One region of the Saccharopolyspora phatthalungensis genome, then DNA from elsewhere that is predicted to be linked to it. Evidence: riboswitches for the same ligand, from Rfam matches in the RefSeq annotation. Region 1 holds a riboswitch; each other region holds the start of a gene.
What was found. A riboswitch is a leader RNA that binds a small molecule or an ion and turns the genes downstream of it on or off. The one in region 1 is predicted to bind glycine.
Positions count from the first base shown of each region.

Region 2: another riboswitch for glycine. It lies ahead of gcvT (glycine cleavage system aminomethyltransferase GcvT); the one in region 1 lies ahead of gcvH (glycine cleavage system protein GcvH).
Region 3: another riboswitch for glycine. It lies ahead of gcvP (aminomethyl-transferring glycine dehydrogenase); the one in region 1 lies ahead of gcvH (glycine cleavage system protein GcvH).

Region 1 is NZ_JACHIW010000001.1:2,952,449-2,962,953, reverse strand. It holds gene BJ970_RS13680 (YidH family protein) at 1-320, shown strand, start outside; gene BJ970_RS13675 (organic hydroperoxide resistance protein) at 322-738, opposite strand; gene BJ970_RS13670 (MarR family winged helix-turn-helix transcriptional regulator) at 735-1,205, opposite strand; gene BJ970_RS13665 (L-serine ammonia-lyase) at 1,604-2,959, opposite strand; gene gcvH (glycine cleavage system protein GcvH) at 2,988-3,359, opposite strand; glycine riboswitch at 3,407-3,505, opposite strand; glycine riboswitch at 3,506-3,610, opposite strand; gene BJ970_RS13655 (PucR family transcriptional regulator) at 3,721-5,274, shown strand; gene ald (alanine dehydrogenase) at 5,696-6,811, shown strand; gene BJ970_RS13645 (hypothetical protein) at 7,306-7,767, shown strand; gene BJ970_RS13640 (ABC transporter ATP-binding protein) at 7,953-8,924, shown strand; gene BJ970_RS13635 (ABC transporter permease) at 8,924-9,778, shown strand; gene BJ970_RS13630 (ABC transporter ATP-binding protein) at 9,930-10,505, shown strand, end outside.
Region 2 is NZ_JACHIW010000001.1:3,555,312-3,565,816, reverse strand. It holds gene BJ970_RS16485 (hypothetical protein) at 74-229, opposite strand; gene BJ970_RS16480 (hypothetical protein) at 346-807, opposite strand; glycine riboswitch at 930-1,028, shown strand; gene gcvT (glycine cleavage system aminomethyltransferase GcvT) at 1,245-2,348, shown strand; gene glyA (serine hydroxymethyltransferase) at 2,374-3,654, shown strand; gene bioB (biotin synthase BioB) at 3,743-4,804, shown strand; gene BJ970_RS16460 (aromatic ring-hydroxylating oxygenase subunit alpha) at 4,806-5,927, opposite strand; gene BJ970_RS16455 (GcvT family protein) at 5,938-8,376, opposite strand; gene BJ970_RS16450 (bifunctional 3-phenylpropionate/cinnamic acid dioxygenase ferredoxin subunit) at 8,713-9,027, shown strand; gene BJ970_RS16445 (NAD(P)/FAD-dependent oxidoreductase) at 9,024-10,190, shown strand; gene BJ970_RS16440 (HNH endonuclease signature motif containing protein) at 10,183-10,505, opposite strand, start outside.
Region 3 is NZ_JACHIW010000001.1:5,826,630-5,837,134, reverse strand. It holds gene gcvP (aminomethyl-transferring glycine dehydrogenase) at 1-2,670, opposite strand, end outside; glycine riboswitch at 2,845-2,947, opposite strand; gene BJ970_RS26630 (MerR family transcriptional regulator) at 3,040-3,612, opposite strand; gene BJ970_RS26625 (bifunctional nuclease family protein) at 3,851-4,327, opposite strand; gene garA (glycogen accumulation regulator GarA) at 4,721-5,188, opposite strand; gene gcvH (glycine cleavage system protein GcvH) at 5,307-5,693, opposite strand; gene clsA (cardiolipin synthase ClsA) at 5,816-6,421, opposite strand; gene BJ970_RS26600 (hypothetical protein) at 6,704-6,973, opposite strand; gene BJ970_RS26595 (propionyl-CoA synthetase) at 7,416-9,296, shown strand; gene dhbC (isochorismate synthase DhbC) at 9,465-10,505, opposite strand, start outside.

The DNA of each region.
Region 1 (10,505 bases):
CCACTGGCCCCTGGGATCCCGGGCTGCAGGTCGAGCGCACCACCCTGGCCTGGCTGCGCACCACGCTTGCCTTCGTCGCCGGCATGCTGGTGCTGCTGCGGCTAATCGGACACGAAAGCACGATCGCGGCCGCGGCCTGCGGTGTGCTCACGCTGCCGCTCGGGATCACCATCAGCTGGCTTGTCTGGCGCCGACACCTCCGCAACGAACGCAGGCTGCACGCGGAGACCCCGCTGCCAGGCGGCGCGCTGCCCGCCGCGGTGGCCGCCCTTTCGGTGCTGGCCGGCTGCTCTGGCCTGATCTACGTGCTGTTCGCTTGAATCAGGCCACCCGCAGTTCGATCTCGACATTGCCGCGAATCGCGTTCGAGTACGGGCAGACCTCGTCAGCTGCGGCGGCGAGTTCCTGCGCCTGCTCGCGCGGCACGCCGGGGAGGTCGACTACCAGAGCAACGCTGAGGCCGAATCCGCCGCCGTTGCGCCCGATGCCGACCTGGGCCGTGACCGACGAATCGGCGATATCGGCCTTGGCTCGGCGCGCCACCAGTTGCAGCGCACTGTGGAAGCACGCCGCGTACCCGGCGGCGAAGAGCTGCTCGGGGTTGGTCGCGGCGCCACCGGCGCCACCCAGTTCCTTAGGCACCGCGAGGTCGAGGTCGATAACCCCGTCCGAGGAACGAGTCCGCCCGTCCCGACCGGCACCGGTCGCCGTCGCTTCTGCCGTGTAGAGCACTGTCATCGTCCTACCTCCTGCTTGCCTTCCGCCTCTCGCTGTGCCGCATCCAGCGCGACCGTCAGGCGCTCCAATGTGGACCGCAACTGGGCCAGTTCGTCGACCTCCAGCCCGGTCCCGGACACCATCCGGTCGGGGATGCGCTGAGCCCGCTCCCGCAGCTCCGAGCCGTCCGTTGTCAATGCCACGGCCACAGACCTCTCGTCCGTAGCGCTGCGTTGCCGCGTGATCAAACCGCGTGCCTCTAGCCGCTTCAGCAAGGGCGACAACGTGCCGGAATCCAGCCGCAGCGCGGCGCCGAGCTCTTTCACCGTGACCAACCCGCGCTCCCACAGCACCAACATCACCAGGTACTGCGGATACGTCAGGCCGAGCTCGGCCAGCAACGGCCGGTACAGGCCGGTGAACGCCCGCGAAGCGCTGTAAAGCGCAAAGCACACCTGCCGATCCAAGGTCAACTGCGAGTCAGCCACACGAACAAGATAGCGCAAAACTAAATTGCACACAACCAAATTGTGCCCTCCCGATTGACAGCATGGGAACTTTCCTGTCAACCAGCACCGAGTTGGTGCCCGGCGAACGAGCAAGAAAACCTTCCTGCCAAACCCAGCCCACGACCCCGGGGACGCTGGGAGGAAGGGAACCTTTCTGTCACACCGTCCGCGAGCCGAGTACGCGGGTCGGGTACGGATCTTCAGGTGGGCGTCGGCTTCCGGGTTTTCAGATACGCCCTGCACTCCGAGAAACGGATCTCGAGGAACAAACTCACCGGGGCCAAGGCCGGGGGCGCAAGAACGTTCCCCGCGCCGCAGGAGTGCTGGGCGCGACCGGTGACAGGAAAGTTCCCATGCTCACCGGTCGCGCGGCGTGGTCAGCATTCGATGACGTTGACGGCCAGACCGCCGCGTGCCGTCTCCTTGTACTTGACCTTCATGTCCCGGCCGGTCTCCCGCATCGTCTTGATCACCTTGTCCAGCGAGACGAAATGGGTGCCGTCGCCGCGCAGTGCCATCCGCGCCGCCGTGATCGCCTTCACAGACGCGACCGCGTTGCGCTCGATGCACGGGATCTGCACCAGACCACCGATCGGGTCGCAGGTGAGCCCGAGATTGTGCTCCATCGCGATCTCCGCGGCGTTCTCCACCTGGCTCGGGGTTCCGCCGAGCACCTCGGCGAGCCCCGCGGCGGCCATTGAGCACGCGGATCCGACCTCGCCCTGACAGCCAACCTCGGCCCCAGAGATCGACGCGTTCTCCTTGAACAGCACACCGACCGCGCCCGCCGCGAGCAGGAACCGCACTACACCGGCGTCGTCAGCGCCGGGCACGAACCGCATGTAGTAGTGCAGTACCGCGGGCACGATCCCCGCCGCCCCGTTCGTCGGCGCGGTCACCACCCGCCCACCGGCCGCGTTCTCCTCGTTCACTGCGAGTGCGAAGAGCGTGACCCACTCCAACGGGTCGTCCCGATCGGTGAGCGAAGCGGCCAGTTCCGCCGCCCGACGCCGTACCTTGAGCCCGCCGGGCAGTTCGCCGGACTTGCGGCATCCGTTATCCACGCATTCCCGCATGACCTGCCAAATGCCTAGCAGCTCCTTGTGCACGGCGTCTTCGTCGCGCCACGACAGCTCGTTCGCCAACATGACACCACTGATCGGCAGCCCTGACTCGGCGGTTCGGGTCAGCAGTTCAGCACCGGTGCGGAACGGGTAGCGCACCGCGGTCTCGTCCGGTTTGATCCGATCGGCTCCGCTGGCTCCCTCGTCGACGACGAAGCCGCCGCCCACCGAATAGAACACCGCACTTTCCAGCGGGGCATCGTCGGTGCCGGTCGCGGTGAACCGCATCCCGTTGGGGTGCAACGGCAGGGACTTGCGCCGATGCATCACCAGGTCGCGGTCCACGGTGAACCGGATCTCCTGCACCCCGTCGAGGCGCAGCCGCCCGGTCTGCTTGATCTCCACCACACGGTCCTCGACGGCCGCCGGGTCGACGGTCTCGGGACTGTGCCCCTCCAGACCAAGCAACACCGCTTTCGGGCTGCCGTGCCCGTGCCCGGTCGCCCCGAGCGAACCGAACAGTTCCGCCTTGATCCTCTTGACCTGCGGCAACCGGCCCGCGCTGTGCAGGCGTTGCGCGAACAGCTTCGCTGCGCGCATCGGGCCGACGGTGTGCGAACTGGACGGCCCGATGCCCACCGAGAACAGGTCGAAGACACTGATCGCCATTGATCGCCTCCTGCCTCGCCTGCCCCCGCTACTCCGCGACCAGGTCCGCGTACTGCTCGGCGGTGAGCAGCGAACCGGTTGCGGTGGCGCGCACTTCGAGCAGCCAGCCCTCGCCGAACGGGTCGGCGTTGACCAGCGCCGGGTCGTCCACGACGGACTCGTTGATGGCCACGACCTCGCCCGTCACCGGCGCGAACAGGTCGCTGACGGATTTGGTGGACTCGAGTTCGCCGCAGGCCTGGCCGGCTTCGATCTGCTTGCCGGCCTCGGGCAGTTGCACATAGACAATGTCGCCGAGCGCTTGCGCGGCGTGTTGCGTGATGCCGATCCGGACCAGCTCGTCGCGGTCCTCAAGCCACTCGTGCTCTTCGGTGTAACGCAGGTGGGCAGGCAGAGACATCTCGGGAGGCTCCATCGCTGTCGGGGCACGGGCATGCCAGTTGCTGGGCCTCCCCCTCTGTTGCGGAACCTGAGAGCTTCGCCGTGGCTGTCGCGGCTTGCACCGTGGGTGGAGCGTCAACGAGGACGCACGCTTTCCAGAGTTGCCTCGCCCGAACGGTCATGGATGCCTGAGAGTTTGTGGGGAGTCTTGCTCCTTCGGCGCCCTGGCGGCTCGGCGCGAGCTCGCAGGGTCTCTCCCGCACGGGGTCAACGGCCGGTATGCGATTGTCGATGTGCTCAGCAACGATAAACGGGCCAGCCCTGGTGTCAATGCCCTCCCCCTTCGACCCGTGGCGGCCCCCGATATCAGGAGGCCGGGGATGCTGGAGATCCGGGCGCTGGTCGAGCGGGTCGGGCCGACGCTGCTGCGCGCCGTGATCGTCCCGGACCCGACCGTCTGCGTAGGGGATGTCGTCATCGCCGAGCCCGATCAGCCGCCGACTGCGGCGGGCGGTGATCTCGTCCTTGGTGTGGCCGTCACGGGTCGCGAGAAAGCGGTGGAGCTGACGCGGGTTTGCGGTACGCAGGGCGCCGCAGCGGTGCTGCTGAAACCGCCGATCGCCGCGGATGACGCCGTGGCCACCGCAGCCGAGCGGGCCGGGGTGGCCCTGGTCGAGGTTCGGCCCGGTACCGCTTGGGCGCAGTTGGTTTGGTTGATACGTGCCGCGCTGGCCGGAACGGGCATCGAAGAAGACACGCGCAGCAGCGGGGTGGGCGATTTGTTCCGGCTCGCCGATGCGGTGGCCGACGTGGTGGATGCGCCGGTCACGATCGAGGATGCGCATTCGCAGGTCCTGGCGTATTCGGCCCGGCAAGACCTCACCGATTCGGCGCGGGTGTCGACGATCATGGGTCGCAAGCAGCCCGACGATGTGCTCGCCAAGTTCCGGGCGCGCGGCACGTTCCGGCAGATCAGCAAGGGCAGTTCGGCGATCTTCGTGCCCGCCCAGCAGGACGGTACGTTGCCGCGGCTTGTGGTGCCGATCCGGATGGGCGGCGAACTGCTCGGCTCGATGTGGGCCGTGGTGCCCGGTGAGGTCTCGGAAGAACGCTCCACCGCCTTCGCCGATACCGCGCCGCTGGTCGCACTGCAATTGCTGCGGTGGCGGGCCGTGGCAGACGCGGAGCGACGACGATCCGCCGAGCAGGTCCGAGTGCTGCTGGAGGGCGGTGAAGGATGGCGGGCTGCCGCCAACGAGTTAGCGGTGCCCAGCGAGACCCATCGGGTCGTGGCCATTGAAATGCCGTCGTCCGCAGGCCCAGCGGAGGGGCATCGGCTGGCGATGTGGGAATGGATCACACGTGGGATCGGACGGCGCCCGTTGGTCACCGAGATCGGCACCATGCTTTACGCACTCGTGCCCGACCGGGCCCGCACCGGCGGGTGGCCGGATCTGCGGCAAGCGCTCATATCCCACGACGTGTCGCCACGCCCGCTGATCGCGGTAGGCACCGCGGTAGCGGTCGCTGAACTGCCGCAATCCCGATCGCAGGCCGAGGAGCTGATCAGTCTGCTGCGCACCGGCCAGTTGCAGGATCGGGTGGCGGTGTACGAGGACAACTGGCACCTGCTGGTGCTCAGCCGGATGGCCGGGGCGGCGACTGATGCCGGCATCGGCACCCTCGGGCCGGTGCCGATGCTGCGCGAACACGACCGCATGCAGGGCACGGAGTACCTGGCCACCCTGCACGCTTGGCTGCGCCATCCCGGCGATCCACGACAGGCGAGCCGGGAGTTGCGCGTGCATCCGAACACCTTCCGGTACCGGATGAAGCGGCTCGCCCAACACGTCGACATCGACCTCGAAGACCCCGATGTCCGCTCAGCACTGCTCGTACAACTGCTGGCCGACCGCTGGGCGCAGCACGGCTGAGAGCAAGGGAACCTTTCTGTCACTCCCACCGCGATGAGCCGCGCGACAGCGGATCAGCTGAAGGGAACCTTCCTGTCACCGCGGATGCGCGGACACGCCCCAGAGCAAGGGAACCTTTCTGTCACCGCCGGGCAAGGACACTCCTCGGTGCGGCGTGGAAGGGAACCTTCCTCTCACGTTTTGCGGGGCGGGTTCCTGCCGTCGCGGGGGCGGCCGAGGTGCATGGGAGGAAGGGAACCTTCCTGTCAGACCGCACCTCCGATGCGCGTTTCGCCTCGCATTTTTGCCTCGATTCGCCTCGTCAGAGGGCATTGTGCTGCGAGCACAATGCGGCCGGGGCAATCTCATTCGGCGGGAATGATGCGCCTTTGGCAGTGGCGGCGGATCGTTATGCGCAACAGGAACGAAAGGACATGCCACCGTGAAGATCGCAGTGCCGCGCGAGATCAAGAACAACGAATACCGGGTCGCGATCACACCCGCTGGTGTGCATGAGCTGGCCTCCCGTGGACACGAGGTTTTCGTCGAAACGAACGCCGGCGCGGGATCTTCGATCCCTGACGAGGACTACCTCGCGGCTGGCGCGAAGGTGCTGCCCACCGCCGAGGAGGTGTGGGCGGAGGGCCAGCTGGTCCTCAAGGTCAAGGAACCGATCGCCGAGGAATACCCGCGCATGCGCCGGGACCAGGTGTTGTTCACCTACTTGCACCTGGCCGCTTCGGCCGAGCTGACCGACGCGATGTTGAAGTCCGGGGTCACCGGTATCGCATACGAGACGGTGCAGATGGCCAACGGCAGTCTGCCGCTGCTTGCGCCGATGAGTGAGGTCGCCGGGCGCCTCGCCCCGCAGGTGGGCGCCTACTCGTTGATGCGTCCCTGCGGTGGGCGCGGCGTGCTGCCCGGTGGGGTTCCCGGCGTGCACCCGGCGCGGGTCGTGGTGATCGGCGGTGGCGTCGCCGGACTCAACGCCGCACGCGTTGCGCTGGGCATGGGTGCCGATGTCGAACTGCTCGACACCAACGTCGACAAGCTCCGCGAAATTGACCGCGACTTCCACGGCCAGATCCGCACTGTGACGTCCAACCGCTACTCCGTCGAGCGGGCTGTGCGGGCTGCCGACCTGGTCATCGGTGCCGTTCTGATCCCCGGCGCGAAGGCGCCGAAGCTGGTGTCCAACCACCTGGTTTCGGAGATGAAGCCGGGTAGCGTGCTGGTGGACATCGCGATCGATCAGGGTGGCTGCTTCGCCGACTCTCGCCCGACCACGCACGACGACCCGACCTACCAGGTGCACAACTCGGTCTTCTACTGCGTGGCGAACATGCCGGGCGCGGTCCCGAACACGTCGACGCACGCCCTCACCAACGTTACGTTGCCGTACGTGCTGCGCATCGCCGACCAGGGGTGGCAGCAGGCTTGCCGCACGGACGCCGCGCTCGCAGGTGGCCTCAACACCCACGACGGCCACCTGGTCAACGAGCCGGTCGCCGAGGCACACGGACTCACCAGCACCCCGATCAGCAGCGTCCTGCACTGATCGCCGACAACCGCGAGCAAGGGAACCTTCCTGTCACAAGGGGCAGGAAGGTTCCCTTGTTCGCAACGACTTGCGCCGCACTGGGCCGGATGGGGGCGGGCGTCGACTTGACTTGGGAACGCAAGCGCGTCCGCAGCATGATCTAGAAACGCAATCCGGGAACGCACCGGACACAATTCACCGAACAGGTGAAAGCGTCAAACAGCCGAACGGGGCGGCCCGCTCAACCAGCCTGGGGGTCACCGGGAGCAGGCCGCCACTGTCAGTGTAGGACACGATCGCCCGTTTGCCGACGACGCGAGCGGTCGCACTGCCGCCAATTTAAGGCCGAATCGATAACCACTCGATGGGGTGAGCATCGGGAGATGCCCGTGCAGGCGTGCACTCCGACTGCCGATGTCACCCGTTGGAGTCAGTGCGGGGTGCTCGTATCCCCGCAATCTCCGCCGACAAAACCGACGAACCCGAAACGCTCGACGACGGTGGGAGATGACGTGACGGATCCGGCGCTGCGACAAGCTGTCCTCGATCGACTCGACAGGCTGGACCTGGCTGCGGCAGACGACGCGCCAGAGGTGCTGCTGCCGCTGGCACGCTCCGAGCTTTACCGGCTCACCGAAGGCCTGCGCGCCCTACTCGACAAACACCTCCCAGACGAGGACGGCCGATGCCCCTCGTGTCCAGGCACGCTGCGTAGTCGGCCTTGGCCGTGCACAGTGTGGGAGGCCGCGCACAGGCAACTCTTCGGTGACCATTCCGGGCAACCCGCGCACGCCCTCGGCCCGCGCCTCGAATCGGTGCGCCGCAAGCTGTGGCGCAGCATCGCGGACACGGCGAAGTACGTCGCCGTCATGCCGGGGCAGATCGTTCCCTCGACCGGTCCCGGGCCGAGCGACGGGGACACCAACGAGCTCGCCCCGATCTGGCCACCGGGTCGCGGCTCCCGCTGCCGATGAGCCGCCACTTCGAAACCGATCGCGGCAAGATCTACCCGGCATCCGTGATCGACCGGTCGATCCGCTGGCTGCGGCCGCGATACCGCTGAGAACGACCTGGGAAATCGACGACTCCGCACCTGAGCACCGGTGCGTGTCCGGCAGGATGGGGACCGACGGCTGAACAGGTGACGATGGAGGGGCGTGTGCACGACGGCAGTGGCCGGCTCATTGTGCAGGGTCTCAGCAAGAGCTTCGGGCCGGTCAACGCGGTACAGGACCTGAGTTTCACAGTGCGGCCCGGCGCGGTGACCGGGTTCCTCGGTCCGAATGGGTCGGGCAAGACGACGACGCTGCGGATGCTCCTCGGCCTGGTCACGCCGACCTCGGGCACGGCCACGATCAATGGTCTCCCGTTCCACCAGCTACCGAACCCGGCGAAGGTGGTTGGCGCCGTCCTCGACGCGCAGAGCTTCCACCCAGGCCGCACCGCCCGCCACCACCTGCAGTGCTACGCCGCCGCGATGAACGTGCCGGACGCGCAGGTGGACCGCGCGCTTGAGCTCGTCGGCCTGTCCGCCGCCGCGAGGCGCAAGGCGGGCGCCTTCTCGCTGGGCATGCGGCAGCGCCTTGCATTGGCCACCGCGCTGCTCGGCGACCCGCAGGTGTTAGTGCTGGACGAACCGGCCAACGGGCTGGACCCGGAGGGCATCGCCTGGCTGCGGAACTTCCTGAAGGCCTTCGCCTCGAGTGGTCGAACGGTGCTGATGTCCAGCCACTTCCTCCGGGAGATCGAGCACACCGTGGACCAGCTCGTGATCATCAGCCGCGGGCAATGCGTCTTCGACGGCCACCTCGATCAGCTTCGTGCCGCGCAGCGCTCCAGGGCCCTCGTGCAGGCCGCCGACCCGGGCAGGCTCGTCGACAAGCTGCAGGAAGCCGGGCTCGGTATCGAGTACCTCCCGGACGGCCGGATCGCGGTGACCGGCGCCGACTCCCGCGCGGTCGCGGATCTCGCGTTGGATGCCGGGATCGCGTTGTACGGCATGCAGGACGAACGGATCGGCCTGGAGCAGTTGTTCTTCCAGCTCACCAGCGGCCAATACACCGGTGTCCAACAGCACGGCGACGCGCAGTGGGCCGCACCAGACGGCCGCGGATTCGGGGGGAACGCCTGATGGGCGGGCTGGTCAAGGCGGAGTTCCGCAAGATCTTCACCACGAGCCTGTGGTGGGCGCTGCTCATCCCGGTGGCATTGCTCGGTTTCGGCGCGGGTTGGTTGGGCACCGCCATCGTCGCGCTCATCGACATGGTGCAGCAGTACGACCGATCGCTGCCGCTCGGGCTGCTCTCGGTGTCGATGTCGACGAACTTCAGCACGATCTTCGCGGCGCTCTTCGGGGCGATGGCGTTCGCCGGTGAGTACCGGAACAAGAGCATCACGACGACCTACCTCACCGGCAACCCGCGAGGTGCCGTGCTAGTGGCGAAACTGATCGCATGCTCGGGCATCGGTCTGATCTACGGTCTCGCGAACGTACTGTTCGCAAGCCTGGGCGGCTTGCTCGGGGCGGGCCAGGACTTCGGCGATTTCGGCAGCCTGGCCGACTGGCTCAGCGTCGGCGCGGCCGGGGTGTTCGCAATGGTGCTGTGGACGCTGCTCGGAGTCGGGTTCGGCGCGCTGGTCGCTAACGCCGTGCTCGCGATCATCGTCCCGTTGGTCTACAAATTCGTGGTCGAGTTCATCCTGTCGCTGAGCCTGATCGAATCCCCAGCTGCCGGTGTCGGTGCCTACCTGCCCGGAGCGGCCGGGAACGGGATCGTCTCGAACCTGGCGGTGCCGTTGTTCGTCGCCGCGGTGGCCGGGCCAGACGAGCCGAACACGCCACGGGTCGCCTTCGAGTTCCTGCACCTCTTTTTCGGCGGCAGCTACGGCCACCCCTGGTGGGCGAGCCTGCTCACCTTCGTCGGCTACACCGCCGTGTTCGTCGCCGGCGGCTGGCTCGTCAGCCGTCGCCGCGACATCACCTGACACGCCCGACCCTGCCCGTCGCGGGTCGACGTCACTGAGATCCGCCGCCCGCACAAGGCCGTTGGTGAGCTTTCACCAGCTCCCCCGTTTGCCGAGGGTCGCACCGGCTCGGTCGGTCTGCGTGGTCGGTCGGGCGGCATAACCTGGCAGGGTGAGCGATTCCGGTAATCCCCGCCCTCCGGCCGGCGGTTGGATCCGTCGCCTCCTTGCCGCCGGCCGTCGGCATCCCGTCTCCCTGACATTGGCCTTGGGGGCTTCCGTCACGGCTGTCGGGTTGGAGGCGCTGGTTCCGCTGTTGACCAAACTCGCGGTCGACGACGCCGTCGCACGCACCACCGACCGCCTGTGGTGGATCGTGATCGCACTGGTCACACTCGGCGCGTTCCGCTTCGCTTCGGCGTTCGTTCGCCGCTACAGCGCTGGGCGGCTGGCCCTCGACGTGCAACACGACCTGCGACGGGCAGTGTTCGCGGCGATGCAGCGGCTGGACGGTGGGAAACAGGACGCGCTGCGCACCGGTCAGGTGGTGTCCCGCTCCATCAGCGATCTGCAGCTGGTGAACTCGCTGCTGGCGATGCTGCCGCTGGCGGCCGGGACAGCGGTGCTCGCGCTGTTCGCGATCATCGCGATGTTGTGGCTGTCGCCGCTGCTCACGGTCGTGTCTCTGATCGTCGCGCCGCTCATCGCCGTGGTATCCGCTCGCAGCAAGAAGAGCTTATTCCCGGCG
Region 2 (10,505 bases), 600 kb from region 1:
GCGATACCACCGCCCCCGAGGTGTCGACAACGGCCCCCAACTTCTTTCGCCGGGGGCCGTTGCTGGGGGTCGATCAGTGGCTCTTGCCGCCCTTGCCGAAGAACTTGTTCTTGACCTGGTCGATCTTCTCCTTGTTCTTCGGGCCGGAGGCGTACTTCTTGGCCTGGTCGATCACCTTGCGGCCCTGCGGGCTGTTGGCGAAGTCGGCGACCTTCTTGAACAGAGACATCGTCGCTCCCGGCGGATCGGAGTCACGGCTGTCACCAGGCTACCGACAAAACGGGCACGAATCAGCCGAGCACTCCGCAAGCTCACTCCGTCCGCTTCGGTCTCCGCGCTTCGGCGTCACTCGTCGACCCCTTCCGGCGGAGGCACCGGGCCATAGTCACCCTCTATCGGCCCACTTAGGCGCTTGACCAGTTCGGGATCGGTGTAGACGAGTGCTGTCGCCTTCCATTCATGCACGGTCTGGCTGAGCGGAGCCCAGCTTCCGAGTTCCGCGGACGCGCGGAAGGTTTGCGCGAAATCCAGGGCGAATTCGGAGCGTTCACCGGATGGCAGCAGGGCCACCCAGGGGAACTCCTCGGAGAGCATGTCGATCAGCTCGTCCGGCGACAAGTGTTTGAACGCGGCGCGAACCGCGCGCGCCGCCGTCGCGGCACCTTCCGAAGCGCCGACGGTCCGGTCCTCGCGGGTGAGGATGAGCGGCGCACCGTCCCGACGGCGGATCCGCACATCGCCTTGATCGACTAATTCGGCGACTCCCTTAGGGTCGCGCTGCACTTCGCTCCACTGCACCTCACGCATGACCCCATTCTGAACTTTTTCAGAACTTCGCCGCAAGTCGGTTCGAGATCACTCGCCCGTCCGGTTGACTGGGTCACGTTCGGTTCGTAGCGTCCTGTTCGCACAATCGAATACCGCGCCGATGACGTCGTGCGGGAGAGACTCCGACTCCTCCGGGGGCGGAGCGCCGAAGGAGCAATACTCCCCAGCAAACTCTCAGGCACCGGCACCGCACGGCACCAGGCGACACGGAGAAAAGCAGAAGCGCACGCTTCTCGCCCACGGTGCAAACCACCCCCTGGAGGGTGGTGAAACTCTCAGGCCAATGACTCCGGGGAGACCGCCCGACCAGCGCAAGCCCGCGCAGGCCGGGGTCGAGGCGCCCCCGATAAGGTTGGGCGCAGTGAGCTGACCGGCCCTCGACTGCCGACCGGCGCCCACCAGGAGGAGTCTCACCCATGTCGTCGCCACGACAGACGCCCTTGCACCACGTGCACGAAGCCCTCGGGGCGACGTTCACCGAATTCGCCGGCTGGCGGATGCCCTTGCGCTACTCCGGTGACACCGCCGAGCACAACGCGGTGCGCAACGGCGCCGGCCTGTTCGACCTGACCCACATGGGTGAGATCCGGATCAGCGGGCCGCAGGCCGCCGAGGCGATGGATTACGCACTGGTCGCGAACGCGTCCGCGATCAAGCCCGGCCGCGCCCGCTACACGATGATGTGCAACGCCGCCGGGGGCGTGCTCGACGACCTGATCGTCTACCGGCTCGGCGAGCAGGAGTTCCTGGTGGTGGCCAACGCGGCGAACGCCGCCGTGGTCTCCGCCGAACTGGCCGAGCGGGTCAGCGGCTTCGACGCCGAGCACCACGACGTCTCCGCCGACTACGCGCTGATCGCGGTGCAGGGCCCCAACGCGGTCGCCATCCTCGCGCCGCTGACTGACACCGACCTCGCCGAGGTCAAGTACTACGCGGGCTACCGCAGCCAGGTCGCGGGCAAGGACGTGCTGCTGGCGCGCACCGGTTACACCGGCGAGGACGGCTTCGAGCTGTTCACCGCGCCCGGCGACGCCGAGGCGGTCTGGCAGGCCCTGACCGAGTCCGGCGCGCCGCACGGCCTGCGGCCCGCCGGGTTGTCCTGCCGCGACACGCTGCGGCTGGAGGCGGGCATGCCGCTGTACGGCAACGAGCTCTCCGCCGACCTGACGCCGTTCCACGCCAACCTCGGCCGGGTAGTCAAACTCGACAAGCCCGGCGACTTCGTCGGCAAGGCCGCGCTGGCCGGCGCCGCCGAGAAGCCCACCGAACGCACGCTGGTCGGGCTGAGCACTCAGCAGCGCCGAGCGCCCCGGCACGGTTACCGCGTGCTGGACGCCGAGGGCGCCGAGATCGGCGTCGTGACCAGCGGCGCCCCGTCCCCGACCCTCGGCCATCCGATCGGGATGGCCTACGTCGACCGAGACCACAGCGAACCCGGCACCCAATTGCAGGTCGACATCCGCGGCACGAACGTCGCGGTGCGGGTCGTCGAGCTGCCGTTCTACCGCCGCAATGCCTGACGAGATCGAACCAGGAGGCAACACCATGTCGACACCGGACCTGTTCAACGACCAGCTGGCCGCGGTGGATCCCGAGGTGGCGGCGGCGGTCGGCGCCGAACTCAACCGCCAGCAGACCACGCTGGAGATGATCGCGTCGGAGAACTTCGCACCGCAGGCCGTCCTGGAGGCGCAGGGCTCGGTGCTGACCAACAAGTACGCCGAGGGCTACCCGGGCCGCCGCTACTACGGCGGCTGCGAGCACGTCGATGTCGTCGAGCAGCTGGCCATCGACCGGGTCAAGGAGCTCTTCGGCGCCTCCTTCGCCAACGTCCAGCCGCACTCCGGCGCACAGGCCAACGCGGCGGCGATGTTCGCGCTGCTCAAGCCCGGCGACACCATCATGGGCCTGGACCTGGCGCACGGCGGCCACCTCACCCACGGCATGCGGATCAACTTCTCCGGCAAGCTCTACAACGTGGTGCCCTACCACGTGCGGGCGGACGACCACCGCGTCGACATGGAGGAGGTCGCCCGGCTGGCGCGGGAGACCAAGCCGCAGCTGATCATCGCGGGGTGGTCGGCGTACCCGCGGCAACTGGACTTCAAGCGGTTCCGGGAGATCGCCGACGAGGTGGGCGCCTACCTGATGGTCGACATGGCGCACTTCGCCGGGCTGGTCGCCGCCGGGCTGCACCCCAACCCGGTGCCGCACGCCCACGTCGTCACCACCACCACCCACAAGACCCTCGGCGGCCCGCGCGGTGGCGTGATCCTGTCCTCGGACAAGGAGTTCGCCAAGAAGTTCAATTCCGCGGTGTTCCCGGGGCAGCAGGGCGGGCCGCTGGAGCACGTGATCGCCGGCAAGGCGGTGTCGTTCAAGGTCGCCGCCTCGCCGGAGTTCGCCGACCGGCAGCGCCGCACCGTGGAGGGCGCTCAGATCCTGGCCGAACGGCTGCTGGCCGCCGACGCCAGCAAGGCCGGGGTGCAGCTGGTCTCCGGCGGCACCGATGTGCACCTGGTGCTGGTGGACCTGCGCGACTCCGAACTGGACGGCAAGCAGGCCGAGGACCGGTTGCACGAGATCGGCATCACGGTCAACCGCAACGCGGTGCCCAACGACCCCAGGCCGCCGATGGTGACCTCCGGGCTGCGGATCGGCACCCCGGCGCTGGCCACCCGCGGCTTCGGCAAGGAGGACTTCACCGACGTCGCCGACATCATCGCCGAGGCGCTCAAGCCCGGCTTCGACGAGACCACCAGCGCCAAGCTGCGTGCCCGCGTCGAAGCACTCGCCGCGAAACACCCGCTGTACCCCAACCTCTGAAGTGAGGACTTGTCCCGACAAAGCACGGATGTGGATCTTGTAGGGCGGGGGCGTTGTCGCCCCATCGCGGGTCGGCGAGGCTCTTGGCATGACGATCTCGCTGGACGAGCTGGTCGCGAAGGCACTCGACCGGAGTGCGCCGACCCGCGATGAGGCACTCGCCCTGCTCACCGAAGACCTCGACGTGCTGGACGTGGTGGCCGCCGCCGGGCGAGTGCGTCGGCACTTCTTCGGCCGTCGCGTGAAGCTCAACACGATCATCAACCTGAAAAGCGGGCTGTGCCCCGAGGACTGCAACTACTGCTCGCAGCGGCTGGGGTCTTCCTCGGACATCTTGAAATATTCGTGGATCAAGCCCGATGAGGCCGCCGAGGCCGCCGACCGGGCGGCGCAGGCCGGTGCGAAGCGGATCTGCCTGGTGGCCAGCGGTCGCGGACCCGGGCAGCGCGACATCGGCCGGGTCGCCGAGATGATCGAGGCGATCAAGACTCGGCAACCGGACGTGGAGATCTGCGCCTGCCTGGGTCTGCTCGGGGAAGGCCAGGCCGACCGGCTGCGCCAGGCCGGGGTGCACGCCTACAGCCACAACCTCAACACCAATGAGGCCCGCTACGCCGACATCTGCTCGACGCACACCTTCGCCGACCGGGTCGACACCGTGCGGCAGGCGACCGGCGCGGGCCTCTCCCCCTGCTCCGGGGCGATCTTCGGCATGGGCGAGTCCGATGCGGACATCGTGGACATGGCCTTCGAGCTGCGCCAACTAGACCCGGACTCGGTGCCGATCAACTTCCTCATCCCGATGGAGGGCACCCCGTTGGGCACCGACTGGCACCTCACCCCGATCCGCTGCCTGCGGATCCTGGCGCTGTTCCGGTTCTTCTTCCCGGACGTCGAGGTCCGCCTGGCCGGTGGCCGCGAGATCCACCTGCGCGGCATGCAACCCCTGGCGCTGCAAGTCGCGAACTCGATCTTCCTGGGCGACTACCTGACCAGCGAGGGACAGTCCGGTGTGGACGATCGGGACATGATCGCCGACGCGGGGTTCATCGTCGAAGGCACCGACGAGCAGACCCTTCCGGCGGCCCGCCACGACCTAGTCGCGATCCGCCGCCGCGGCGTCGGCACCGACCAACCGGCCAACGCTTGACTCAGGGCTCCAACTGGGCACGCAGCCAGTCGTGGAACTCGCCGATGTGGTGTTCGGAGGGCACCAGCACGCCGCCGTCGGCGTAGGCGCGGGAACTCATCGCCGGTTGACAGCGTTCGCAGGCGTCGAAGTCCTGCTGGTTGACCCGGTGGAACAGCTCGACCGAATGCGACACGTCGTGCCCCGCTTCCACGACCTCTGGCGCGTAGAGCCAGTCGCACTCGACGATCGTGCGGTCGGCGGCCAGCGGGAACATCCGGTGCACGATCACGTGGTCCGGCACCAGGTTCAGGAACACCTGGGGCCGGACAGTGATCGCGTAGTACCGGCGGTCGTGCTCGTCGCCAACGCCTTCCAGCCGCCCGAACCCGCCGCTGCCGTCCACCGTGAACCCGTCGACGTCCTCGCCGAACTCGGCGCCGTGGCCGACGTAGTACTGGGCGGCGTAGCCGTCGGCGAATTCCGGCAGGACCTCGGTGAGTTCCGGATGGATCGTGGCGCAGTGGTAGCACTCCATGAAGTTCTCGATGATCAGCTTCCAGTTGGCCCGCACGTCATAGCTGATCCGGCGGCCCAGGGCGAGCCCGTCCACGCCGTAGCCGCCGATCACGTCGTCGCCGCCGAGCCGTCCGGAGACGGCCGCGATCACGGTGTCGTCGAAGGACGGCGGCTCGTCGGCCAGGCACACCCACGCGTAGCCGAGCCATTCCCGTAGGGCGACGGGGATCAGCCCGTATTTCGTCCGGTCGACGTCCGGCATCGAAGTGAGGTTCGGTGCCGCGATCAGCTTGCCGTCGGTACCGTAAGTCCAGGCGTGGTAAGGGCATTGGAACGCGCGCTTGACCTGCCCGGTGTCCGCTACGCACAGCCGCGCGCCGCGGTGCCGGCAGATGTTCAGGAACGCTCGCAGGCCGCCGTCGCGTCCCCTGGCGATCAGCACGCTCTCCCGCCCCACCTGGACGGTCCGGAACTGCCCGGCCTCGGCCAGGTCGGCGGTGCGCACGGCGCAGAACCACATCGCGCCGAAGATCCGGTCCTGTTCCAGGGAGAACAGCTCGGGATCGGTGTAGTAATGACCGGGCAACGTCGAGATCAGGCTGGACGCCTGGTCCGTGGTCGTCATGGTGTCCCTTTCAACTGCGCAAACGCTTCATCTCGGGGTCGAACAGCGGCTCCTCGGCGACCACCGCGGGCACCTTCTCGCCGAAGTACTCGATCTCCACGGGGGTGCCGGGCACTGCGTGCGAAGAGGGCAACCAGGCGTACGCGATGCTTTCGCCGATGCTGTAGCCGTATGCCGCGCTGGTGACGTAACCGACCGGTGCCCCGCCCGCGTGCACGGGTTCGGATCCCATGACCACGGACGTCCGGTCCTTGATCAACAGTGGGCTCAGCTTGCGCCGGGCCTCCCGCCCCTCCAGCGCCGCCCGGCCCAGGAAGTCCTTGTCCATCCGGACCGCGAAGCCGACACCGGCCTCGAACGGATCGTGCTCGGTGGTCATGTCCGCGCCCCACGACCGATAGCCTTTCTCCAGCCGCAGGCTGTTGAAGGCGCTCCGACCGGCGGCGATGACGCCGTGCTCCTGCCCGGCGTCCCACAGCACGTCCCACAGCTTGCGCCCCTGGTCTGCCTCGGCGTAGAGCTCCCAGCCAAGTTCGCCCACATAGGACAGTCGCATCGCGGTCACCGGGACGCCGCCGATGAACGCGGCCTTGTTCCGGAAGAAGCGGAAGCCTTCGTGGGAGAAGTCGGTGCTGGTCAGGGACTGCACGAGCGCACGCGCCAGCGGGCCCCAGACACCGACGCAGCAGGTTGCGCCGGTGATGTCCCGGACCTGGACGCGGCCGTCTTCGGGCAGCTGCCGCCGCATCCAGTCCAGGTCGAGGTTCCCGTTGGCGCCGACCTGGAAGCGCTGCTCGGACAATCGCGCCACGGTCAGATCGCTGCGCACGCCACCGGCGGCGTTCAGCGACAGCGTGTAGGTGACCGAACCGGGTTTCTTCGCGAGCTGGTTGGTGGTCAGCCACTGCAGGAATTCCAGCGCGCCGGGCCCGGTGACTTCCAGCCGTTTGAGCGGGGTCATGTCGAACAGCGCGACCCGCTTGCGGGTGACCAGCGCTTCGGCCCCGGCGATCGGCGACCAGAACCGCGAGGCCCAGGCACCGCGGGCGGGCACTTCCTCGACCTCCGGCAGCCCGGCGTTGGCCGCGTACCAGTGCGGGCGCTCCCAACCCGCGGCTTCGAGGAATTCCGCGCCGAGTTCTTGCTGCTGCTCGTAGAACGGGCTCGTCCGCATCGGCCGCGGCTCCTGCCCGGGTTCGAGCGGGTGCAGGATGTCGTAGACCTCGATGAAGCTTCGGCTGCTGCGCGCATGCACGTACTCGGGGCTGCGCTGGGCGGACTCGAACCGGTTGAGATCGCACGAATGCAGGGACTCTTCCGGCTGCCCGTCGACGAGCCACTGCGCCATCGCCCGAGCCACCCCGGCCGAGTGCGTGATCCACACGGCCTCGGCAACCCAGAATCCGCGCAGGTCGGGATGTTCGCCGAGCAGCGGCATCCCGTCCGAGGTGAAGGAGAACAGCCCGTTGATTCCTTCGACGACCTCGGTTTGGGCGAGTGCCGGCAGCAGCGAAACGGCTTCCTCCCACCCCGGCCGGAAGTCTTCGGCGGTGAACGGCTCGATCGACGGCATCACCGAGGTCTGTCCCGGGGCGCGGATCTCGGCGGGGTCCACCGTCATTGGTCGGTGCCCGTAGTAACCGATGCCGATGCGGTCGACGTGTTCCCGGAAGTACAGGTCGCCGTCCTGGTGTCGCAGGATCGGCAGTCCGGCCTCGGCGCGCTCATCGTTGCGCCCGGCGATGTCGGCCAGCGTCCCGGTCTTGGCGTACTGGTGCGCCATCGGCACCAGCGGTATGTCCAGGTCCACCAGCGCACCGATGCGCGGCCCCCACATGCCGACGCAGGAGATGACGATGTCGGCGGGGAACCGGTCCTGCTCGGTCACGACCGCGGACACTCGCCCGTCGCCGCGCGCGATGGAGACAACGCGCTGCCCGGGCAGGAACCGCGCGCCCCGCGCCATCGCGCGCCGCGCCTGCGCCTCGGCGGCGCGCACCGGCTTGGCCAGCCCATCGGTAGGAATGTGCAGCCCCCCGTGGATTCGCGCGACATCCACCAGCGGGTGCATTTCGACGCACTCGGCGGGGCCGAGCAGGTGGCTTTCGACGCCCCACGAGGTGAGCCAACCGTGCCGCCGCTTGACCTCGTCCCACCGCGCCGCCGAACCGGCCACCTCAAGCCCGCCAAGCTGGCGGAAACACCACTCGCCGTCGAGGTCGAGGTTGCGGTACTTGGCCGCGGTGTAAGCCGCGAACCGGGTCATGGTCTTGCACGGGTTGGCCTGGAAAACCAGGCCCGGCGCGTGGGAGGTGGAGCCGCCGGTGGCGAACAGCGGCCCCTGTTCGAGGACGGTGACGTCGGTCCAGCCGCGTTCGGTGAGCTCGTCGGCGAGAGCACAGCCGACGATTCCGGCTCCGATGACGACCACGCGGGGTTGGTTGCCCATGAGGCCTCCTGGGTGGGTGCGTCGACGCCGGCAGCACGAGGACACCGGCTCCAGAAGCAGCAGGGGGATGTTGCGCGATGCGCGCCAAGTTTCGTTACGAGCAACACGGTCGCCGGAAGCCCCCGGGCCCGTCAAGAGCGCGCGGCCGGATTTTTGGCCGTGTAACACGGATGGACGCCTCGGCGGCGTGTCCGTGCCAACACGCGGCTAACGCTGAAGGGTGTGTCGCGCGAAACATCAAAAAAGTACCGCGATCCTCTTGACGCGCCCGGGACCCGAGCCGCACATTGTTGCGCATTGCACTCCGTGTTCTGGATAGCGCAACGGAGGTCCTTGATGTTTCAAGCCTGCCCCCTGTCCGAATTGCCGCCCGGCGAGTCCGTTCGCATCGAGGCGCATGTCCCCATAGCGGTGTTCAACGTGGATGGCGATCTCTACGCCATCGACGACACCTGCAGCCATCAGGACGCTTCGCTGTCCGAGGGCTGGGTGGAGGACTGCCGGGTGGAGTGCCCGCTGCACGCGGCGGCATTCGACCTGCGCACGGGCCTACCGTGCGGGCTGCCGGCGAAGCGTCCGGTGCAGACCTACCCGGTCGCGGTCGCGGACGGGATGATCTACGTCGAGACCGAAGCGCAGGAAGTCGCATGAGGGCGGTCGCGATCGTCGGCGCGTCGCTGGCCGGCTGGCGAGCGGCGCAAGAGCTGCGCGCGCAGGGTTTCGAAGGCCGGATCGAGCTGATCGGCGAAGAAACCCACCGCCCTTACGACCGACCGCCGCTGTCGAAGGATTTCTTGTCCGGCGGCCTCGGCGCGAAAGACCTTGCACTGGCTGAGGAAACCGATCTCGCGGAGGTAGCCGCGACTTGGCGCCTGGGCCGACGAGCGGTCGCACTGGCGCCAAGCGACGGTGTGATCGAACTTGACGACAGCACGCGTTGCCAGGCCGACGGCGTGGTGATCGCGACCGGCGCGACCCCGAAGACGCTGCCAGCCATCCCGCCGGGGGTACACACCCTGCGCACGCTCGACGACGCGCTGGCGTTGCGCGACGATCTGCGCCCGGGAGCGAAGGCGGTGATCGTCGGCGCCGGTTTCGTCGGCGCCGAGGTCGCATCGACGTGCCGGAACCTCGGCCTCGACGTCACCGTGGTGGAGGCGCTGGAAGTGCCGCTCGCGCCCGTCGTCGGCCCCAAGCTCGGCGCGGTGTGCGCGGCCCTGCACGCGGACCACGGCGTGCGGCTGCTCTGCGGAACGGGGGTTGAGCGACTGCACGGAGAACAGCGGGTCACGGCGGTGGAGCTGACCGACGGCACCGTCCTGCCGGCCGACGTGGTGGTGGTCGGCATCGGCGCGCGCCCGAACACCGACTGGCTGCACGGCTCGGGCCTGACGGTGTCGAACGGCGTGCAGTGCGACGCCGGGGGCGTCACCGACCTGCCGAACGTGGTAGCCGTGGGGGACGTGGCCAGCTACCGCACCCCTAACGGAGCTCAGCGGTTCGAGCACTGGACGACGGCGATGGAACAACCGGCGACGGCGGTCCGCAACCTCCTCGCCGGACGCACAACGGCGAACTTCACGTCGGTGCCGTACTTCTGGTCGGAGCAGTACGGAGTCCGAATTCAGTTCGCCGGACACGCGCGCCCGACCGACCGGATCGCGATCGTCGACGGAGCCCCGGACGATCGCCGCTTCGTAGCGACGTTCCACCGCGAGGACGAGACCACCGGTGTCCTGGCGATGAACAACCCCAAGCTGTTCACCAAGCATCGCAGACAACTGATCGCAAAGCCCACGGCACCGGTCAGCTGACCGCCGCCTCGGGACGCGAGCGGCGCGTTTCGCCCGCCGGGTCCCGCTGGGAGGGGATAAGGTCCCGGAGGTGTTCGCGATGCTGGGCGGGCAGCGCCTTGCCACCTGGTCGCGGTCTTCGGTCGATGTCCACGGTGGACGGTGGGATGAAGACGGGTCTGCCCTCGCGCATCTGGATCTCCCACCGCTGACTGTGCACGGTCCGGTGATGGGAGCCGCACAGCATTGTCATGTTGGCCAGTTCGGTGGGGCCACCATCGATCCAGCTCACGACGTGATGCGCGTCGGGGGTCCCCGGCGGCCGGTCGCAGCCGG
Region 3 (10,505 bases), 2.9 Mb from region 1:
GACCTTGTCGATCTCGGCCCGGATGGCGATCATCGCCTCGCAGAAGCGGTCCAGCTCCGCCAGGTTCTCGCTCTCCGTCGGCTCGACCATCAGGGTGCCGGCCACCGGGAACGACATCGTCGGCGCGTGGATGCCGTAGTCGGCCAGCCGCTTGGCGACGTCGTCGACGGTGATGCCGCTGGTCTTGCTGATCTGCCGCAGATCGAGGATGCACTCGTGCGCCACGAAGCCGCCCTTGCCGGCGTAGAGCACCGGGAAGTAGCTGTTGAGGCGGCGGGCGACGTAGTTGGCGGCGGCCACCGCGGTCAGCGTCGCGCGGCGCAGACCGTCGGCGCCCATCATCCGCACGTACGCCCAGGAGATCGGCAGGATCGAGGCGCTGCCCCACGGGGCGGCGCTGATCGGACCGACGCCGGTGGCCGGTCCGGCCGCCGGCTGCATCGGGTGGTTCGGCAGGAACGGCGCCAGGTGCTCGCGCACGCCGATCGGACCGACACCCGGACCGCCGCCGCCGTGCGGGATGCAGAACGTCTTGTGCAGGTTCAGGTGCGAGACGTCGGAACCGAACTTGCCCATCCGGGCCAGGCCGATCAGGGCGTTGAGGTTCGCGCCGTCGACGTAGACCTGGCCGCCCGCATCGTGCACGAGGCCGCACACCTCGCGCACGGTGTCCTCGTACACGCCGTGCGTGGACGGGTAGGTGATCATGATCGCGGCGAGGTCGTCGGCGTGTTCGGTGACCACCTCGCGCAGGTGTGTCATGTCGATGTTGCCGGCGTCGTCGCAGCGCACCACGACCACCCGCATCCCGGCCATCACCGCACTGGCGGCGTTGGTGCCGTGCGCGCTCGCCGGGATCAGGCACACGTCCCGGTCGGCGGCACCCCGGCTGTGGTGGTAGGCCTGGATCGCCAGCAGGCCGGCGAATTCGCCCTGGCTGCCAGCGTTGGGCTGCAGGCTCACGGCGTCGTAGCCGGTGACCTCGGCAAGCCAGGTCTCCAGGTCCTTGACGATCGACAGCAGCCCTTCGGCGTCCTGGGCGGGCGCGAACGGGTGCAGCGAACCGAACTCGGGCCAGGTGATCGGCTCCATCTCGGCCGTCGCGTTGAGCTTCATCGTGCACGAGCCCAGCGGGATCATGCTGCGGTCCAGCGCGATGTCCTTGTCGGACAGTTGCCGCAGGTAGCGCAGCAGCGAGGTCTCGGAGCGGTGGGTGTGGAACACCGGGTGGGTGAGGTATTCCGAGGTGCGGGACAGCGCCTTCGGCAGCGCGTCCGGGGTCTCGGCGTCGAGCTCGTCGATGTCGACGCTCGCGATGCCGAATGCCTGCCACACGGTCGCCAGGTGCGCCCGCGTGGTGGTCTCGTCGCAGCTGATGCCGACATGGTCGGCGTCCACCCGGCGGAGGTTGATGCCGCCCCGGCGGGCCGAGGCGACGACGTCATCGGCCTTGCCCGGCACCTTCGCGACGACGGTGTCGAAGAACTCCCGGTGCAGCACCTCGATCCCGCCGCGGCGCAACTGCTCGGCGAGCACTGCCGCCATCCGGTGCGCGCGGGTCGCGATCGACCGAAGCCCGGCCGGGCCGTGGTACACCGCGTACATCGACGCCACGACGGCCAGCAGCACCTGCGCGGTGCAGATGTTGCTGGTGGCCTTCTCGCGGCGGATGTGCTGTTCGCGGGTCTGCAGCGCCAACCGGTAGGCCTGGTTGCCGTCGGCATCCACGCTCACCCCGACCAACCGGCCCGGGAGTTGCCGCTCAAGTCCCTTGGCCACGGCCATGAACCCGGCGTGCGGACCACCGAAGCCGATCGGCACGCCGAAGCGCTGCGTGCTGCCGACCACCACGTCCGCACCGATCTCGCCGGGCGAACGCAGCAGCGTCAGCGCGAGCAGGTCGGCCGCGACGACGACCTTCGCGCCGCGCCGGTGTGCCTCGGCGATGATTTCCTCCTGGTCGCGCACCGCACCGGAGGCGCCCGGGTAGGACACCAGCGCGCCGAAGAACTCGCCCTCCGGCAGCGCCTGCGCGCCTGGAGACAGATCGGCGACGACGACCTCGATGCCCAACGGCTCCGCGCGGGTCTCGATCACCGCGATGGTCTGCGGCAGCGTGTCGGCGTCCACCACGAACCGGGGCGACTTCGACCGGCCCGCCCGGCGCGCCAGCGTCATGCCTTCGGCCGCGGCGGTGGACTCGTCGAGCATCGACGCGTTCGCCACCGGTGCCCCGGTCAGGTCGGCCACCATCGTCTGGAAGTTCAGCAGCGCTTCGAGCCGGCCCTGCGAGATCTCCGGCTGGTATGGGGTGTACGCGGTGTACCAGGCGGGGCTCTCCAGCACGTTGCGCCGGATCACCGGCGGCGTGATCGTGCCGTGGTAGCCCAGCCCGATCATCTCGGTGTGCGGGTGGCAGCGGCGCGCCAGCGCGCGCAGTTCGGCCAGCGCCTCCGCTTCGGTGGCCGGCTCGGGCAGCGCGAGTTGCAGGTCGCCTTCCCGGATGGTGTCCGGCACGGCGCTCTGTCCCAGCTCCTCCAACGAGCCGACGCCGATCACGTCGAGCATGTGGGCCAGCTCGGCCGGCATCGGCCCGACGTGCCGGTCGGCGAACGGCGTACCGTGCTCCAGGGCGGCCAGTGGGATGCGGTCGTGGGTCACGTCGGTCATCGCCAAACCTCAATCATCGCGGCGAACAAAGGGCGGCAGTGCAGCCGCGGCTGCTCTGCTCTCCCCCTCTGTCACTGTCCGCGAAGCGAACGCCTGAGAGCTTCACCCGGAGCCCGGGCTTGCACCGTCGGCGGGATGCACCACGGCCGTGGTGCGCCCTCTTTCCAGAGGTATCTCGCCCGTGCGGTCCAGGTGGCCTGAGAGGTTGACGGGGAGGCTTGCTCCTTCGGCGCCGACCGCGGCCGAAGCCGGGGCCGGACTCTCCCGCACGGGGTCGGCGATGTAAGCGGCAGCTTACCCGATCAGCCGGCCACATAGGACCCGCGATGTCACCCGCCGCACACCGCCCGGTCGGGCACCGGGCCGGGATCAGCCGGTTTCGGCCTGTCGGTCCCGCCGCCGACGGGACAACTCGTCGTCGACCGCCGGTGCCAGTTCGCCGCCATCGGCCCGTTCGGCCGGGAAGTCGTGGATCGTGCCGCTGATCTCGCGCATCGCGCCGCTGACGGCGATACCGAACACCCCTTGGCCACCCTGCAACAGGTCGACCACCTCCTCGGCAGAGGTGCACTCGTAGACCGTCGTCCCGTCGCTGAACAGCGTGAGCCGCGCCAGGTCCTGCACGCCTCGGTTGCGCAGGTGCTCCACCGCGACCCGGATGTTGTGCAGCGACACCCCGGTGTCCAGCAGGCGCTTGACCACCTTGAGCACCAGGATGTCCTTGAACGAGTACAGCCGCTGCGAGCCGGAACCGGCGGCGCTGCGGATGGACGGGCCGACCAGCTTGGTGCGCGCCCAGTAGTCCAATTGGCGGTAGGTGATGCCGGCGATCTGGCAGGCGGCCGGGCCCCGGTAGCCGACCAGCTCATCTGGTAGCGAGGCGTCGGGGAACAGCTCGCCCTGCTCCGCGGCAGCATCCCGGTTGGGTGCTTCCTCGACCACGCCTGCCTCCCCTCGTCCGGCACCAAGCCGACGACGACGATCACCAGCGCCCGAATCATCACGATCCAAGGCCGCGAACACCGCCCAGCGGCCGAATCACACCGGAGCAATTCGCGTAACTTGACGGTATGCCCGGCCCGCGGGGAGGTCAACGCGACGCGCGGACACCCGGACGACCCGGCCCCCGCCTGCGGGCGCAAGCGGGGGCCGGGATGTCTCGTCGGGCGGATCGGCAGGATCAGGTGTCGGCGCCGCGGAAGTCCTCCGGCGATACGGAGTCCAGGAACTCGCGGAACTTCTCCACCTCGTCTTCCTGCTCGTCCGGGATGACCAGCCCCGCTTCGTCCAGCACCGATTCATCGGCGTGGATCGGTACCCCGATGCGCAGCGCCAGCGCCACCGAATCGCTCGGCCGCGCCGAGACCCGCACATCCCCGTCGAACACCAGCTCGGCGAAGAAGGTGCCGTCCTGCAGATCGGTGATCCGCACCTGTTCCAGGTCGCGCCCCAGGGCGCCGATAACGTCCTTCAGCAGGTCGTGAGTCAGGGGTCTTTGCGGCCGCACGCCCTGTTGCTCCAGTGCGATGGCGGTCGCCTCGACCGAGCCGATCCAGATCGGCAGGTAACGCTCGCCGTGCGCCTCGCGCAACAGCAGAATCGGCTGGTTTGCTGGTAGTTCAACTCGCACGCCGACGACGCGCATCTCGCTGCTCATCGTCACATCGCCTCCTCCAGCGCGCCGAAGCGTGACATCCCCGTCGAGGATCGCGCACCGACGCCTCCGACGCTACCCGCGATACGGCGGACACGCCCATCCCTGATAGCGGTCTGGTCGACCACCGAATTCGCGGCCTTCCTGCCGGGTGCATCTGGCCCGAACCGCTGGCTGAGCTCCTCATCGAGCATTACCCAGCACGATACACCGCCCACCGGCCGGTGAAACCGGTGCGGAGGAAGGCACTGGGACGGAGAAACCGGTTGCGACGTTGGGAAATTCCCCGCGCGAGGACGCAGTTGATCTCGGCTGCGCAGTACCTTGACGCGCCAGCGGGGCGACGCCGCCTCGGCGTCGCCCCGCTGGCAGATCGAAAAATCGTTTCCGAAGCCCTCAGCGGGCGCCTGGCCCCCCATCGATCGGGCCGGTCAGGAACACCAGTCGAAACTTCCCGATTTGCACCTCGTCACCGTTGGCCAGTACCGAGGTGTCCACCGGTTCCCGGTTGACGTAGGTGCCGTTGAGGCTGCCGACGTCGACGACCACGAAGTCGTTGCCCTCGCGCCGGAACTCGGCGTGCCGACGGGAAACCGTGACGTCGTCGAGGAAGATATCGCTGTCCGGGTGCCGCCCCGCGCTGGTGGTCTCCCGGTCCAGCAGGAATCGCGATCCCGCGTTCGGGCCGCGCTTGACCACCAGCAGGGCGGACCCTGCGGGTAGCGCATCGACCCCGGATGCGGCGGCGGGCTCCGGGGACGCACTCTCGGTGCTTTCCGGCTCCGAGAGGAAGGGCCTGAAGACCGAGGTGGTCTCCGGTGACTGCTCCGGCGGAACGTCGCCGAAGCCGCTGTTTTGGCTCACCTGAGCTCTCCTCTACGCGGATAGATCGTGCCAAGTATGTGCCCAACGTACCGTGCTGGGACAGGCACGGGGCGCGCGACTCCCGACATCTTTCTCCCTCGCCCCGACGGGCCGACGATCATGCCTGGTCGGTTAGCTTCCGGTAGCCCTCGGCGTCGAGCAGGCCCGTCAGCTGGGCTGGGTCGGCGAGCCTGAGCTCGACCATCCAGCCGTCATCCAGCGGCGCCGAGTTGACCAGCTCGGGCTCGTCCTCCAACTGCTCGTTGCGGGCCACCACCTCGCCGGTCACCGGGGCGTAGATCTCCGAGACGCTCTTGGTCGATTCCACCTCGCCCATCGGGTCACCGGCGGCGACCTGCCGACCAAGCTCCGGCAACTGAACGAACACCACGTCGCCCAGTTGCTGCTGGGCGTAGTCGGTGATCCCGATGCGCACCCGGTCCTCGGCGGTGCGCCGAACCCACTCGTGTTCTTCGGTGTATTTGATCTCGTCCGGGGCCGTCACCTGGTCCCGCCTTCCTGGTCCGCTGGTGCTGTGGATCACCGGCCACGGTGGTTCGCGTGATCGGTCCGGCGAGCGTATTCACCATGCCGCGCGGGCCGCAAGGCGACCCCGCAACGGTTCGGCTAAACCGACTTGGAGCGTGCCTGGTGGACCGCCGCCACGACCTGTCCGAGGTAGAGGATGCCCGCCCACAGGTAGAGCGCGCCGCCCCAGCAAGTCAGGGCGTAGGCGATCGGACGCGCCACATCGGACAGCGGGAAGTCCTCCTGCACCAGCAGCAACAGCGGGAACGCGTACATCAGGCAGAAGGTCGCGGCCTTGCCGAGGTAGTGCACGTCCGGCGGTTCGTAGCCGTGCCAGCGCAGCACCGGCAGGCACAGCGTCAGCACCACGTCGCGGATGATGAGCGCGGCGGCGACCCACCAGGGCACCACGTCGCGCAGCACGAAGGCGACCAGGGTCGCGACGATGTAGAGGCGGTCAGCGGCGGGGTCGAGCAGTTCGCCGATGCGGCTGTACTGGTTGAGCCAGCGGGCGAGCTTGCCGTCCAGCCAGTCGGTCAAGCCGCTGATCACAAGGACCAGCAGGGCGAGCAGATCGGCCTTCGGGCCGAGCAACAGCCAGAGGAACACCGGAACGCCGGCCAGCCGGATCACGCTAAGCAGGTTCGGCAGTGTCCACCAAGGATCCGCCCACACGCCGGCGGCGGCCTCCCGGATCCGGGCCATGCCGGGATCGGGGCGCCCTGCCGAGGGGTCCTCGCCCGCCGGGCCGGGATTCATCCCGCGGCTCCCGCTCGTGGTGTCGTCCGTGGTGCGCTCAGCATCCTGCACCACGAGCCTCCCCTGAGTGGTTGAGCGTCTTGCCCCGTTTTCGGGCGCAACCTGTGCGTCCCTACTGGATCAGGGTCTCACATTCATCGCACAACACACTGGGCGGCCGGGTGCCGCGGAGCAGGTCGATCGGGTCACGCTGCGTAGCGGGAGCCCGCCTGGGCCGCCGGTTGCGAGCTAGGCACGCGTGCGGCTCCAGCCGCGGCGGAGGAGGTCGGCATCGGTGAGGAACCTGGCCCGACCGCGGTCGTCGACGCCCGCCCAGCGGGCCCCGGCGGAACCCTCAAGCACATACGAATGGCCGCCGCTCCACACCACGCTGCATGGCGCGGTTGGCAGTTCGGCGGCCGAGGAGCCGTCGCGGGATTCGACCCGGGCGGCGGAAGCCTCGGGGGCGGCAGCCTGGGCGGCGGTTGCCTGGGTATGCAGGGCCGGTTCCGTGCTCATCGTTCGTAGCACCTCCGATTCGTTTGTCGGCGCGATGCGTGCCGGCGTTAGCCCGATCTTCGACCTCGGCTCGATTGTGGGCGTCCGAATACGCTCTGTCGCGCGGATTCCCCCTTGTAGAGACAAATGGGCACATTGCGTCGCCGAACTGCACACCGCACGGGCACGGCTGTCGGCGCGGCTGAAGACCGATTGCCGTTCATCCGATCATCCGTGTTTCGGCTGTGACAAACGTGTTTCGCGGTGTCAGGGTCGGATCGGCCTGCGCGTAACCGGCACCGTCGCGAGTTGTGCGGGCCGGGGATCCCAGCGCCGACCGCGACTGGCGGACCGGGACGCTCACCGGACGGCGGCAGCCTCGAACGACCTGTGACCCTGGCGTCACGCAAGGTAGTGCGGTAGGACCACAGGCAACATCGGCGCGTGTTGGAGGTATGTGGTCATGGGTGCCTATGCCGAGGCCTACCGGCGGAGTTTGACCGACCCGGGGGGTTTCTGGCTCGACGCGGCGGCCGCGATCGAATGGGAGCAGGCACCGTCGCGGGCCTTGGACGCAACCGCTGATCCGTTCTTCCGGTGGTTCTCCGACGGCGTGCTCAACACCTGTTTCAACGCGCTGGACCGGCACGTCCGCGACGGTCGCGGCGAGCAGACGGCGCTGATCTGGGACTCGGCGATGACCGGCGAGGTGCTTCGCTGGACGTATCGGGAGTTGCTGGACCGGGTCGCGTTGTTCGCTGGGGCCTTGCGGGCGCAGGGCGTGGCGGCGGGCGATCGGGTCGTGATCTACCTGCCGATGATCTCCGAGGCCGTCGTGGCGATGCTGGCCTGCGCCCGCATCGGGGCGGTGCACTCGGTGGTGTTCGGCGGCTTCGCGCCGAAGGAATTGGCGGCGCGGATCGACGATGCCCGGCCGACCGTGATCGTCGCGGCGTCGTGCGGCCTGGAGCCCAACCGGATCGTCGAGTACAAACCGATCGTCGACGAAGCGCTGCGGATGACCGAGCACCAGCCGGACCGGGTGATCGTCTTCCAGCGCGAGCAGTCCCGCGCCGAACTCGGGCCCCGCGATGTGGACTGGCACGACGCGCTGGCACAGGCCCAACCGGCCGACTGCGTGCCGGTCCAGGCCACCGATCCGCTGTACGTCCTCTACACCTCGGGCACCACCGGGCGCCCCAAGGGTGTGGTGCGCGACAACGGTGGGCACGCGGTCGCGCTGCGCTGGTCGATGGCCAACATCTACGACATCGGGCCCGGCGACGTGTTCTGGACCGCCTCCGACGTCGGCTGGGTGGTGGGCCACTCCTATATCGTCTACGCGCCGCTGCTGACCGGTGCGACCACGGTGGTCTACGAGGGCAAGCCGGTCGGCACGCCGGACGCCGGTGCGTTCTGGCGGGTCATCGCCGAGCACCGGGTGAAGGCGTTGTTCACCGCGCCGACCGCGTTTCGGGCGATCAAGCGGATGGACCCCGACGGCGAACTGCTGGCCAAGCACGACATCACGAGCCTGCGGACGCTGTTCCTGGCCGGTGAGCGGCTGGACCCGGAGACCTACCACTGGGCGTCGCAACGGCTCGGCGTGCCGGTGATCGACCACTGGTGGCAGACCGAGACGGGCTGGCCGATCTGCGCGAACCTGCGCGGGCTGGAGCCGATGGCGGTCAAGCCCGGGTCGCCGACCGTACCGGTGCCCGGCTACGACGTGGCGGTCCTGGACCAGGCCGGGCAGCCGCTGCCACCGGGGACCGACGGCGCGATCTGCCTCAAGCTGCCGCTGCCGCCGGGTACGCTGCCGACGCTGTGGGGCGACGACGAGCGGTTTCGCGAGTCCTACCTGTCGCGTTTTCCCGGCTACTACCTCACCGGCGACAACGGCTTTGTCGACGCCGACGGCTACGCGTTCGTGATGGGCCGAACCGATGATGTGATCAACGTCGCCGGGCACCGGTTGTCGACCGGGTCGATGGAGGCGGTGCTCGCGGCACACCCCGCGGTCGCCGAGTGCGCCGTGATCGGCGTGCACGACGCGCTGAAAGGCCAGGTGCCGCGCGGGTTCGTGGTGCTGAAGTCGGGTGTGGAGATCGCCGAGGCGACGCTTCGGGACGAGCTGGTCGCGGCGGTGCGTGCGCAGATCGGTCCGGTGGCGGCGTTCCGGGACGTCGCGGTCGTCGACGGGCTGCCCAAGACCCGCTCCGGCAAGATCCTGCGCAAGTCGATGCGCGAGATCGCCGATACCGGGAACACCAAGGTGCCATCGACCATCGAGGACCCGGCGGTGCTGGACAAGCTGCGCCCGGCGCTGCGCGGCGACTGGTAGGCGACCCCGCCGGCGCACGGGTGATCATCCGAAGTAATGGGGTGGACCGCGGCTTCGATTGAAGCCGCGGTCCACCCACCCCCAGGGATCGTGACGTTCCGGTTGAAATCGTTGTCCCGTAGGAGATGCGCCGGTCGCCGTCGACAACGGCGGTGCGGTCGGGATCTCTCAGACGACCTGGTCCAGGCCCATTGCCGACAGCGCCGTGCGGAACTTCGCGGCGCTCTCGGCGAGTTCGTCGGCCGGGTCGGAGCCCGCGAGGATGCCCGCGCCCGCGAACAGCCGCAGCGAGTCCGCCTCGATGTCGGCGCAGCGGATGGCGACCACCCACTCGCCGTCCCCGGCGGCGTCGCACCAGCCGACCATGCCCGCGTAGTAGCCCCGCTCGAACGGTTCGGTTTCGGCGATGACCTCGCGGGCCCGCTGCACCGGCGTGCCGCACACCGCCGGCGTGGGGTGCAACGCGTCGGCCAGCTCCAGCGACGAGGTCGCCGGGTCCCGGAGTTCGCCGGTGATCTCGGTGGCCAGGTGCCACATGGCGCCGGTGCCGACCACCGAGGGCGCAGGCACGCCCAGATTGCCGCAGAACGGCCGCAGTGCCTGCACCACCGCGTCCACGACGGCGGCGTGCTCGCGATGATCCTTATCCGAAGTGGACAGTTCGGCGGCGAGACGCCGGTCTTCGACCGGATCGGCGCTGCGCGGCCGGGAACCGGCCATCGGATTCGACCGCACCTGCGTGCCGCGCCGGGACACCAGTAATTCCGGGCTGGCCCCAAGGAAGGTGCGCTGCAGCCGCGGCTGCGGGCCGAAGCTGTCCCGGGTGCCGTCCTCGCCACGTCGCGGCAGGTCCACTGCGAAGGTGTAGCTCGCCGGATCGGCCAGCGCCAGGTTTCGGAGCATGCCGCGGACGTCGACCGGTCCGCCGGCGGTCAGCTCCAGCGAGCGTGCCAGGACCACCTTGCTCAGCTCGCCGTCGGCCATCCGGCGCAGCACCCGGCTGACGCTGCGCTCGTACTCGGCGGGCGTGGGCACCGAGCGCACCGCGCAGTCCGGTGCGCGGCTGCGCGGAGCCTGCGGTACCACGACGTTCAACGGGGCCGCCCGAACGACTTCCTCGGGCATCACCAGGTGCGCGGGCAGGCTCCCGCCGAACGGGACGGCGCCGACCACTATCGGATTGCGACGGCCGAACTCGGTTGCGCTGTA